3 regions of the Paenibacillus sp. FSL H3-0302 genome follow, and region 1 is predicted to be linked to each of the others. Evidence: riboswitches for the same ligand, from Rfam matches in the RefSeq annotation. Region 1 holds a riboswitch; each other region holds the start of a gene.
The links. A riboswitch is a leader RNA that binds a small molecule or an ion and turns the genes downstream of it on or off. The one in region 1 is predicted to bind thiamine pyrophosphate.
Positions count from the first base shown of each region.

Region 2: it holds a riboswitch for thiamine pyrophosphate, as region 1 does, so the genes downstream of both, MHH50_RS02150 (ABC transporter substrate-binding protein) here and MHH50_RS09610 (thiamine phosphate synthase) in region 1, are expected to answer to the same signal.
Region 3: it holds a riboswitch for thiamine pyrophosphate, as region 1 does, so the genes downstream of both, thiC (phosphomethylpyrimidine synthase ThiC) here and MHH50_RS09610 (thiamine phosphate synthase) in region 1, are expected to answer to the same signal.

Region 1 is NZ_CP150284.1:2,208,652-2,212,866, forward strand. Features, by position in the region: gene MHH50_RS09600 (GDSL-type esterase/lipase family protein) at 1-1,094, shown strand, start outside; gene MHH50_RS09605 (SDR family oxidoreductase) at 1,332-2,204, shown strand; TPP riboswitch at 2,292-2,393, shown strand; gene MHH50_RS09610 (thiamine phosphate synthase) at 2,489-3,112, shown strand; gene thiS (sulfur carrier protein ThiS) at 3,151-3,354, shown strand; gene MHH50_RS09620 (thiazole synthase) at 3,410-4,177, shown strand; gene thiH (2-iminoacetate synthase ThiH) at 4,211-4,215, shown strand, end outside.
Region 2 is NZ_CP150284.1:481,290-485,504, forward strand. Features, by position in the region: gene MHH50_RS02140 (ABC transporter permease) at 1-102, opposite strand, end outside; gene MHH50_RS02145 (MTH1187 family thiamine-binding protein) at 99-392, opposite strand; gene MHH50_RS02150 (ABC transporter substrate-binding protein) at 471-1,520, opposite strand; TPP riboswitch at 1,682-1,792, opposite strand; gene MHH50_RS02155 (hypothetical protein) at 1,951-3,402, opposite strand; gene MHH50_RS02160 (MFS transporter) at 3,475-4,215, opposite strand, start outside.
Region 3 is NZ_CP150284.1:6,172,907-6,177,121, reverse strand. Features, by position in the region: gene MHH50_RS27385 (beta-galactosidase) at 1-1,833, shown strand, start outside; TPP riboswitch at 1,905-2,017, shown strand; gene thiC (phosphomethylpyrimidine synthase ThiC) at 2,118-3,860, shown strand; gene MHH50_RS27375 (phosphotransferase) at 3,946-4,215, shown strand, end outside.

The sequences.
Region 1 (4,215 bases):
CTGCGATTCAAGCCCGGGGCATGATACCAGTACTGGTAACCCCAATGTCCAGAATTAAAGGGAATGCAAGTCCGGGATATATCTATGAAAATTCTTTTAAATCAAGAAAGTTTGTAGATATTCTTAAACGGGTCGCAGATGAATCTGGAGTTACACTTATTGACCTTAACTCGGAAAGTCTGAAATATTATAACGAGATCGGTGTAGAAGCAATAACAGCCCTCTTCATGTCTATTGAAGCCGGAGAAACGCCAGGCAAAACAAATGACGGAAGTTACGCTAATGGGCATCCTTCAAAGAAAGTCGATGGGACTCATTTTAAAGAAGCGCTCGCCAAACAATTTTCACGGATGATTGTCACGGAGCTTGTAGAGAAAGGTGCTACTGGCGATTCTACTGCTGCCTCCATTACTCCTTACCTTAAAGGGAACGTTAAGCATGCGGCACTAACAGGGAACTGGGGTAAGATTTTTCCGGAAATAACGAATGATACGACGACTGGGGAAGCTGCTTATTACCGTAATCAAATTGAAAAATTAATCCAGCTGGGAGTAATGGGCAAAGACCGTCAAGGGAATTTTAATCCGGATACGGAGATGACAGTTGCTGAATTCACACGCAGTATTTCTAAGTTAATGAAAGTGGAAAGATCAGATCTTGCCTATTATCCGAAAGGTAAGCTGTCACGTGAAACGATGGGTGCTATTCTCTATGACGTTTACCAAATAAAGTTTGCTAATAAACCTAAGTACATGACTGATTATAACGGCACAGCAGTAGTGCCAGGAGATCCTGGCTATGATTCGAATTTGGAGCCAGGAGCTAGAGGTGCGATGTACTATCCTCTTGTATCCTGGACGCAGCTTGTTGATACAGCGGACATTTCTCCTTATTTAATTTCAAAAGTGAAAAGTGCATATGAATTAGGACTCATTAGATCTGAAGTGGGGATTGCCAGAGGCGAAATGGTCAATGGGACAGAACTAGAACCTACAGCTATAGTGACCCGGGAGAAAGCGGCCAAAGCTCTGTACTTTATGTGGGTGCTGGAACATGAAGTGAATGCAGAAAATCATGTTTCTTCTCTAAAATAGTCAGGGTGAACAATTCAAGGCACAGCAGCGATGCTGTGTCTATTTGTATGCAGTGAATTCCTCTCCACTTACAGCAGTATATCTCTCACGGTTGTTTATATCTACTTTCATTGTGGTAAGTAAGATTCGTAAAGCGATTTAAGAAAATGACAAACCCAGCGTATAAACGTGCATAGTTGTGCCATCCTAAGACGATCAGTTAACTATCAATTTGCTTAACGAGAGGAGATAGGGAAGATGTCAGGCAACAATAAACAAGCTACAAAAACCTTACCCCCACAGGAGCAGCATCATCAGCCAGGGATTGAGAGTGAAATGACGCCGCTGCCCAAATACGAGCCGGCAAATTATAAAGCAGCAGGTAAACTGCAAGACAAGGCGGCGTTAATTACCGGTGGAGACAGCGGAATTGGGCGTGCAGTTGCTGTGCTTTTTGCTAAAGAAGGCGCTGATGTGGTCATTTCATATCTTAATGAACACTCAGATGCAGAGGAAACTAAACGTCAGGTCGAGCAGGAAGGCCGCAAATGTATCCTAATTCCAGGTGATATCGGTGACGAGAAATTCTGTAAGGATCTTATTAAACAGACGGTGGAGGGCTTAGGAAAGCTTGATATTCTCATCAATAACGCGGCAGAGCAACATCCGCAAGCTAAGATCGAGGATATTACTTCCGAGCAGCTTGAGCGTACTTTCCGTACGAATATATTTGCGATGTTCTATTTAACAAAAGCAGCTATGCCTCATTTAAAAGCAGGATCTACAATTATAAATACAACTTCAATTACCGCTTATCGCGGAAGCCCGCAGCTGCTGGACTATTCATCAACTAAAGGAGCTATTCTTAGCTTCACACGATCCTTGTCCACGAATCTGGCAGAGAAGGGCATACGGGTAAACGGTGTTGCACCAGGTCCAATCTGGACACCGCTGATTCCCTCTACCTTTGATGCAAAACAGGTTAGCGAGTTTGGAGGTACACAGCCTATGAAACGGCCTGGACAACCAGAAGAGCTGGCACCAGCCTATGTATATCTGGCCTCTGACGATTCCAGTTATGTGACTGGACAGGTTATTCATGTAAATGGTGGCGAGGTAGTAAACGGTTAGATCAGTACAGCTAATGTGAATAAATGGGTGTATTTCAATAAAAAAATATGTTACTATAAACCACGTTAGCATTTTAAAATTGTATATTTATGTCACTAGGGGTGCCGATTGGCTGAGACGGAATGGATTTCCGGACCCTTTGAACCTGATCTGGTTAAGACCAGCGTAGGGAAGTGGAGAACGAATTTCTGTTGTCGGGCTATTTGTAGTGCCGTCTATATACAGATTCTGACTGCCTTCCTTACGGGGGGCAGTTTTTTTGTTTTTTACTGACCTACAGGGAAGTGAGAGAGGAGATCGTGATGTTGCAAGCTGAGATCCATCTAATATCAGACGGCAAGCTACAGCTGAGACATTTTGTTGAACTAGCTGTCACGGTGCAGACATGGGTCGATTATATTCACCTGAGAGATAAGCAATGTCCTGCATGCGAACTGCTCGCTGCGGCACAGAAGCTGTTGGCTACCGGTATGCCCGCTACCAAACTGATAATCAACGACCGGATCGATGTAGCCTTGGCAGCTGGTGCCGCGGGGGTTCAGTTGGCTTGGCACAGTCTGAGTCCGGTTACAGCCCGGCGAATTGCACCTCAGCTTCGGCTGGGGAGATCGGTTCATTCTCCGGTAGAAGCGGCGAATGCCTCAGAGCAGGGAGCTGATTATTGCTTGTTTGGTCATGTATTTCCCTCGGATAGCAAGTTAGGGCTGCCCGCACGTGGGTTAGAGCTGCTTGCAGAAACGGTGAAGACCAGCTCTATTCCTGTAATTGCGATTGGCGGAATTAGCCCCGCTAATGCGGCGCAGATCATTAGACAAGGTGCGGCAGGAGTTGCTGTGATGTCCGGTATTTGCGGAGCGGATGATCCTTATGAGGCCGCCAAAGCTATTCATAAGGCGGTTCATTCATAGCCTGGAGGTAACAGCATGGGCGAAGGGGGTGATTCAGAATGAAGCTGTTGATTAACGGGAAATCCGCAGAGTGTTCTGGTGGTATTCAAACTATAGCTGATTTGATCAGTCTTCCTGAGTGGTCGGGTCGTCTGATGATCATTGAGCTGAATGGAGAAATTGTCAGTAAGGAGAATTATGAAAGTACTGCTCTGAGCGAGGATGATCGTTTGGAACTGGTGCACTTTGTTGGTGGGGGTTGAGATGGAGCGGTATAGAATTTTGAGAAATTTATACGAACCAAAGGGAGGTAATTTCATGCATGACCCGTTACATATTGGCGGCATCGAATTAACCAGTAGATTATTTATCGGAACCGGAAAATATAGCCGGAATACGCTGATCCCCGAAGTGATCGCAAGCTCTGGTTCTCAGGTGATTACTGTAGCGCTTCGCCGAGTGGACCCGCAAGGTGGAGCAGAAAATATCATGAACCATATTCCCGGCCACATGACTCTTCTGCCTAATACCTCAGGAGCGCGTACAGCGGAAGAGGCAGTCCGTATTGCAAGATTAGCAAGAGCTGCGGGACTGGGGAACTGGGTCAAGATCGAAGTGATCAATGATCAGAAATACCTGCTTCCAGATAATCTGGAGACCATACGAGCTACAGAGATTTTAGCAGCGGAGGGTTTTGTAGTATTGCCATATATGAGTCCGGACCTTTCGGCTGCTTTACGTCTGAGAGATGCCGGTGCTGCTGCTGTGATGCCGCTTGGTGCGCCGATCGGAACGAATCGCGGCCTGCGCACCAAGGAGCTTGTGCGTATTCTTATTCAAGAAGTGAATTTGCCGATTATTTTAGACGCCGGAATTGGCAAGCCCTCGGAAGCGGCGGAAGCAATGGAGATGGGGGCCGCTGCTGTTCTGCTTAATACGGCTATTGCAACGGCACGTAATCCGCTCGTCATGGCGGAAGCGTTCCGCGAGGCGATATCCGCTGGCCGCAAAGCTTATTTGGCAGGACTCGGTCCTGTAGAAGAAGTTGCTTTTGCTTCGTCACCGTTGACTGGATTTTTGAACTGAATTTGATAGGTCACGAAAGGAGGGAAGATTAGCATGAG
Region 2 (4,215 bases), 1.7 Mb from region 1:
CCAGGATTCAATATGAAATACAGATACAGATAGCTGCCATACGGTTAAAAAGAAGACGACCGCCACAAGGGGCGGCCATATTAGCTTCCAGGTCGATCTCACGGCCGATATTTCTCCGTCAATTTATCCATGCTGATTCCGTTAGGATTATGAGCGATTTTGATCTGCGAAATTACGCTTGGACTGCCTGCTTCGATCAACGCCTCCTGCATCTGACGCACAACCTCCAGCAGCTCGCTAAGCTCACCTTCCATTGTGGTTTCCAGCGGATTCACTTGATGTTTAACACCGGATTTCTGAATGACCTCAATCGCTTTATCTACGTATGGGATGGAATCCTCGTTGTTCGGAGTTTTTGGAATTACTTGAATGCTTAGTAGGGTGTTAGCCACAATAATCAATCCTCTCATTTTATAAGGTAAGTTCAAAAAGCCAACTTTGATAACGAAGTAATTCATTACAATTGTTGTTTACTCCGCCGGTAAAAAATCATTACTGAATGCACTAGCAGCATCCAGCGGTTTATCCAGCAACTTCAGATCATACATCCAGTCGCCGTAATTTTGCCAGACCTCGGTTTTTTGCTCGCCCCAGCGGGCAGCATCGTCCTTGTATTTTGGGCTAAGCCATTTTTGGCTAGCTAGGACAAGGTCGGCGTCCAGGTCAGGAACGGCCTTCGATAACATACCGGCAGCCTCTTCCGGATGATCTATGGCATATTGATAACCTTTTGATGTGGCTTTCATGAAGGCCTTCACCAGATCAGGATGATCTGCAATTTGCTTCTCACTCGTCGTCAGCACAGGCGTGTAATAATCGAGCTGCGGCGCATAATCCTTTAAGTACAGCATATCCAATGGCTCGCCACGTAACTCAGCCTCAACACCAGTCCAAGCGTAGAAAATCCAGGCGAAATCAATGTCACGTTTGACGGCGGTAAAATAATCAGCTTCACCGATACTGATCAGCTTCACCTTTTTCACATCGCCACCTTCAGGATCCATGATAGCTTTCATGGCTGCTTCTTCGGCCGGTGAGCCCCAGCCTCCGTAGGTTTTACCTTCAAAATCCTTTGGTGATTTAATATTGCGATCTACTGGAGCAGCGAATCCCGACGTATTATGCTGAATAATAGCTGCTATCGAGACAAGGGGTACGCCTTGTAGACGGGCTAGTGTTAATCCTTCTTGGGCGCTGATGCCAAATGCGGCTTCGCCAGAAGTAACCATAGTATCAGAACCCGCTGCGCCTGGCTGAACGATCTCGACGTCCAGACCTTCTTCAGCGTAGTAACCAAGATCCTTAGCTACGTATAGACCGGTATGATTTGTGTTCGGTGTCCAGTCGAGTGCGACTTTAACTTTGGTGAGCTCTTTTGGAGCATCCGTCCCAGCCGCAGCAGTTGGATCAGTAGCATTTGCTTTGTTTCCGGCTGTATTCCCATTGTTGCTGCCGCATCCGGCAATGGCAAGAATGAGTACACAGGTGAGGCACAACGTAAGTGCTTTTTTAAGGTGCATGTCTTCTTCTCTCCTTTAAGGTTACAAGAATCCCGTCTTCACAACATGAACCGTAAAGTGTAGTATGTACGTTTTTCTACATCTTTTAGTGATCTTACAAAAAAAGCGCCCCGAGTGATCGGGACGCTGGCTTGGCGCAAGGTTAGTTAAGGTCACAGGGACCAGAACCAATTGGCGATTCCTACGCTGGCATTATCCAGATCAGGTATAAGGGTCAGTATCTTGTGGGATACAATCTCAGCCGGCCAATTCCAGCACCCCTGGTTCTATGAAGTTAACGGGTATTTCTATGTGCAATATAAGTAAGCATAAGTTTTGTACCCATACTTTATATCTTATATTTCTCGCATACGGTGTATTATAGACGGCTGTACTCGGAATGTCTAGTAGTGCACTCCTGAATTTTTCCAATCCAGTAGTTTCTTTTTTGCTAGTCTAGATCTTTATATTTCTTGCGGTGACGCCGTTTAAGCTCACTAACCAGCGCCCCTAGCGTGAGGACAACGCTGATCAGAATCCCGCTCATGATCACGAAGAGGGCAAGAAATTCAAAGGGAGAATAACCAATCATTTTACTCCATTGAATCTTTCCATCCAGATCGTCAATGACCTGATTCATGCCGTAAATCCCGCTTACTACCGTAAATACAGTAAGAATCATCAGCAGATTATCCCGTCGCTTGGATTGAAACTTATCCTGATACTGAAACAGGTCATTTAAGGTTTCTTTCACTTCCTCGAACAAAGCATCGTTTCCGTATACTTTACGCAGCTGAAGAAATATCTCCCGGCCCTGCGACTGGGAAATCAACTCCAAGAAGTAGAACTTTGCCGAGAACTTATTAATGGAGTAGATTAGATTGTCTATTTCCTCATAATCATGATTAATCCGAAGTCGGGAGTGCATATTGGCTAGCTTTAGCAGAACGATTTTGTGGAAAATATTGAGTAAAAATCCGTAATAATATTGCCCGTACATCTGGTTGGCTAGACTAACAGCAATCTCCTGTTCAGCGCGGGTCATGCAGCAAAAGGTCTGCTCATTCATCATATAATACGTGTCTGGACCCCAGCGATTATAGGAGTGTTCATGACAATAGTTCGCAATATATGCTGGATCGCTGGCACTGGCATAGGGCTTTCCGTTTAGATCAATTCCATCAAGCTGTGAGGCACGATAGCGCAGATTTACACTAATCTCATCAGAGCTTTCTTCATTCTGAAAGCCATAAAAAGCTTGCACCTGCATTCTTTCATCTACGAAAAAAGGAAGGGTCTCGAAATAAGCCCCATTGATATCCGATTGATCCAGATATGGCTCCAGTCCATCCACCAAATTTCGGAAGACAAAATCCTCTACCATCTCATAGGTCTGTTCCCCGCAATGAATATAAGTGTAATCATCCTGTATGAAGGTATTCTCTAGCGCACGGAAACGATCCGCGAATTCTAGGGCAATACTAAAGGGAATTGAATCCCCCTCCAGCTGGACACGTATCGTCACGAATCCAAGCTGAAAAGGACATATGAATATATCCGTCGAGAGAATTTTGAAAAATATAGATTGCTGCGGAATCTCCAGAATGCAGTCGAGATTATTTACTCTGGAAAAACGGCGAAACGAGTCGGCATCCTTCCTGCGTGGAAAAAGGACATGTGCAGCAAACGGTAAATAGGTGCGCTCCATTCGTTCATGGGAAACACAGTAGCCATCTCCGTAGTAGGCAGCTTCAAGCTCTTTATTATCCAGAAAAAAACGTGTGAAGCCGTCATCCTGTAATTGCTGGATAAGCTGCTTAGAATCGCCCTTTTTTATAGAAAAGGGAAATATAAACTGCATGAGCGCAGTATGTAACAAAGGCTCAGTTGAAGACTCATTCATTCATCGTCCATCCTTGTGCTCAGAATATGCTTATAGATCACATTACCCTAAAAGGATAACGTTGATACTGTTCTAAATACGGGAACTCTTTCCTTTCACCGCTTGCATGGACTGGAACCTCCATGCGGCAATGCTTAGCAGAAACAAGAAGGCGGCAAAAGCGGCGAGTAATCCGGCTGTTTGTGCCACTTCTAAATGGTCCATAGACCAGCCCATAAACAGAGGTAGCAAAGCACCGCCAACACCTCCGGAAGCAATCATAATGCTGGGTGTTGACTCTTCGGTGCCAGGCAGCATTTTGCTGGAGAAGACTAAAGCAATGGAGAAAATACCGGACATAAACAGCCCCAGCAGCAGAATTACAATGAAAGCAGCCATTCGATTGTCAGTGAACGGAAAGAGTGTCAGCAGTAACAAGGTAAGTAAACAGCTGCTGAGAATGTACACGCGGTAAGATATTTTTTCGGCAATTACACCCGCAAACAATCTTCCTGTAGACATCGCCAGCCAAAAGAAAGTGACTGTCAGTGCTGCGGCAGACTCCGTCATCCCTAGCTTGGCAATAAAGATAGCCGGCATAAAGTTGACTAAACTCATCTCTGTGCCTACATAAAGAAAAAAGAAAACGATGAAGATCCCTAACAGAATCCATTGCTTACCTTTATACGGAAATTTTTTGTTAGAACGTGAGCTTGAGGATTGCGAATTGTCTGCTCCTTGGACAGAGGCACGTTCATCCAGCATTCGTTGTAGATTACCGAAATGCCCTCTTGTCCAGAGGATAAGAGAAATTAAGGAGAAGGCAGCGACGAT
Region 3 (4,215 bases), 2.9 Mb from region 1:
GGTCTTCAGGTTGTACTTGGTACTCCGACGGCGACGCCTCCAGCTTGGTTGACTGATAAGTATCCCGAAGTTTTAAATGTTACCTACGAAGGTGTTACACTTCAGCATGGCATGCGCCGTCATTATAATTACAGCAGTCCTAAATACCGGGAACTGTGTGCACGTATTGCAGAACAAATGGCTGAACATTACGGCAATCATCCGGGTGTAGTTGGCTGGCAAATTGATAATGAGCTCAACTGTGAGATCAGTGAATTTTATTCGGAGAGTGACCATAAGGCTTTCCGGGAATGGCTACAGCAGAAATATGTTACACTTGAGCATTTGAACGAGGCTTGGGGAGCTGTTTTTTGGAATCAAAGCTATAGTGACTGGTCTCAGGTCTATCTTCCACGTCCGACTCCAGTACCGAAGCAACCCAATCCTCATCAGGCATTGGATGAAAAACGGTTTATTTCGGACAATACAAATTCTTTTGCCAAAAACCAAGCGGATATCATCCGTAAACTTGCCCCTAAGCAGTGGGTAACCACGAACGGTCTGTTCGGGCATCTCGATAGCCATGAAATGACGGATGAACTGTTGGATTTCTTCAGCTATGATTCCTATCCTCAGTTCTCTACTATTTTTTATGACCCGAATGAGCGGAATCCGCTGAATGATAGAGGCTGGGGACTGTCGTTATCTGTTGTTCGTTCGATATCCCCGAATTTCTGCATTATGGAGCAGCAGTCGGGCCCGGGTGGCTGGGTGAACCGGATGGATATGCCTTCTCCAAAGCCCGGGCAGATGCGGTTATGGACCTATCAGTCGATCGCTCATGGAGCAGATATGGTGTTATATTTCCGCTGGCGGACAGCTACGATGGGCAATGAAATTTATTGGCATGGAATCAATGACTATCATAATCAGCCTAACCGGAGAGTGCGGGAAGCGGGGCAGATCGGTCAGGAGCTGGCAGCAGCAGGTCATGCGTTTGTCGGTACTCGTAATCAGGCTAACATTGCTATTGTTCGTGATTATGACAATGAGTGGGATGGAGAATACGATGTTTGGCATGGCCCGTTTATGTGGAAGAGCAATAAGGAGTGGTACAAGGCGCTTCAGCGGAAGCATATCCCGAATGACGTACTCTATTTACGCAAAAAAACAACGCTGGAGGAGCTTGCAAGGTACGACGTGCTTATCTATCCTCACCCAGCGATTATGACAGATGAGACAGCAGCACTGCTGGATGAATATGTTCAGCAAGGCGGCAAACTGATCTTCGGCTGTAGAACCGGCTATAAGGATGAGCGCGGACAATGTTATATGCGTCCTTTCCCAGGTGCTGCTAAGGATCTATGCGGGATCACAGTTGAAGAATTCACAATGGTTAAGGGCAGTCGTCAGCCAACAACAATTAGCTGGTCGGGCGTGACCGAAGTCGTTACAGGAGCAGATGACTTTAATGATATTCTCAAAATAGAGGAAGCTTCGGTTGAAGTGATGGCGGTCTACGCCTCTGATTATTATGCGGGAAAACCGGCGGTAACTAGAAATCGTCGCGGCAAGGGTGAGGTTTGGTATTACGGAGCCGTATTTAATGAACAGGCAGCGGCTGAGATCATAAATTTAATTGATCTACAATCACCAGCAGATTGGCTGGAGCTCCCAGAAGAGGTAGAACTGCAAGTCCGTACCGGAGCTTCTTCCAGTTATGCTTTTTTGCTTAATTATAGTGAGACTCCTGTCACGATCCATCTTCATGAGACCAAAACAGATTTACTGAGCGGCACAACATTGTCGGGCGAGGTGCTTCTGGAAGGATTTGGGGTATTGGTGTTAAACTAACGTATACATTGATCTCACATTTGAGTAGATTTGGATAATTTTCTCTTTTCGGTTATACTTTGAAGTAGCAATTATATAGTCACGGGAGCTTGGTGGGACCAGGCTGAGAGGATAGTTATAACTATCGACCGTCAAACCTGATCTGGATAATGCCAGCGGAGGAAATGGAGTTCTATTTCTATTTGTCTACTCTAAGGCCGCATCTTATACAGATGTGGCCTTTTCTATTTGTGGGGGAGTAGACCGTCTCCGCTTGATCAAATCACCTTATAGGAGGAATTGAGATGACAAGCGAATTGAACAACGATCCAATCAATCTATCAGCTTTTCCAGCAAGTCAAAAAGTGTATGTAAAGGGTTCACGGCCTGATATTCAGGTGCCTATGCGGGAGATCTCACTTAGTCCAACTGCGGGCATAGACGGCGAAGAGGAGAATGCCCCAATTCATGTCTATGACACAAGCGGGGCTTACACGGATGCTAATATTCATACTGATATTCGTCAGGGGTTAGAGCCCAATCGTCTAAGCTGGATTGAGGAACGAGGGGATGCGGAAGCGTACGAAGGAAGAACCATGAAGCCTGAAGATAACGGGAATGCAACGGGAAAAGCTGTGGCGGAAGTGTTTCCAGCGCTCCATAGAAAACCTTTGCGAGCGAAAAAGGGGCGTAATGTCTCTCAAATGCATTATGCACGCAAAGGGATTATTACTTCGGAAATGGAATACGTTGCGATTCGTGAGAATGTGGCACCGGAATTTGTAAGAGATGAAGTAGCCCGCGGCCGCGCCATCATTCCAGCGAATATCAATCATCCAGAGAGTGAACCAATGATTATTGGACGCAATTTTTTAGTGAAGATCAATGCCAATATAGGAAATTCCGCAGTATCCTCATCCATAGAGGAAGAGGTAGAGAAGATGAGATGGGCCACCCGCTGGGGTGCAGATAATATAATGGATCTCTCAACAGGTAAAAACATTCATACGACACGCGAGTGGATCATCCGTAATTCTCCTGTTCCTATTGGAACGGTGCCTATCTATCAAGCGTTGGAAAAAGTGAATGGGAAAGCGGAAGATTTAACGTGGGAAGTATACCGTGATACGCTCATTGAGCAAGCGGAGCAAGGGGTTGATTATTTTACCATTCATGCGGGGGTTCTGCTTCGTTATATCCCGTTGACTGCACAACGTATGACAGGCATTGTTTCAAGAGGTGGCTCCATCATGGCGGCATGGTGTCTTGCGCATCATCAAGAGAACTTTTTATATACACATTTTGAAGAGATATGTGAAATCATGAAGCTGTACGATGTTTCTTTTTCCCTAGGCGATGGATTACGTCCGGGTTCGATTGCTGATGCGAATGATGAAGCACAATTTGCCGAGTTAGAGACGTTAGGTGAATTAACAGCTATAGCTTGGAGTCATGATGTACAGGTGATGGTAGAGGGTCCAGGACATGTGCCGATGCACTTGATTAAAGAGAATATGGATAAGCAACTTGAAACTTGTAACGAAGCCCCTTTTTATACATTAGGTCCACTGACTACAGATATTGCGCCTGGTTATGATCATATTACCTCTGCTATAGGTGCAGCGATGATTGGTTGGTTCGGTACAGCTATGTTATGTTACGTAACTCCGAAGGAACATCTTGGCCTGCCTAATAAGGAAGATGTACGTATAGGGGTCATTACTTATAAAATAGCGGCTCATGCCGCAGATTTGGCGAAAGGGCATAAAGGAGCACAAGACCGGGATAATGCTCTTTCGAAAGCCCGTTTTGAATTTCGTTGGCGTGATCAATTTCATTTATCGTTAGATCCTGAGCGAGCGCTCGAATATCATGATGAGACATTGCCTGCGGAAGGCGCTAAAACAGCTCATTTCTGTTCCATGTGCGGGCCGAAATTTTGCAGTATGAAGATCTCTCATAATATCCGGAATACGACGGGAATTGAATCAGGAATGCAAGAGAAGGCGCAAGAGTTTCTCCAAGGCGGGAGCCTTATTTATAGATAACTTTTTCTGCTAAAAAGAAATATCTAAAAGAAGTCGTCATTGGCGGCTTCTTCTTTTATACTTTGAATAGATAGGAGTTGATGAATTGGAAGCGATTCGTTCAGAGGAAGCCATTTTAGAGGATTTAAGTAATAGTTTCTATCATTTTTTTGGATTGAAAGTCCTTCATGCTACCCCAATAAAACGTGGCTGGTTAAATCTTAAATGGAAAATCATAACGGATTCAGGACCATTTCTACTTAAACAATACAACAAAAAAAGATATAAATTGTATAACCCAGAAGAGCTGAGCTTCGCCTTTTCTCAACAGAAAAGATTGTATCTACAGGGACTCCCATGTCCCGAATTGTTGGCT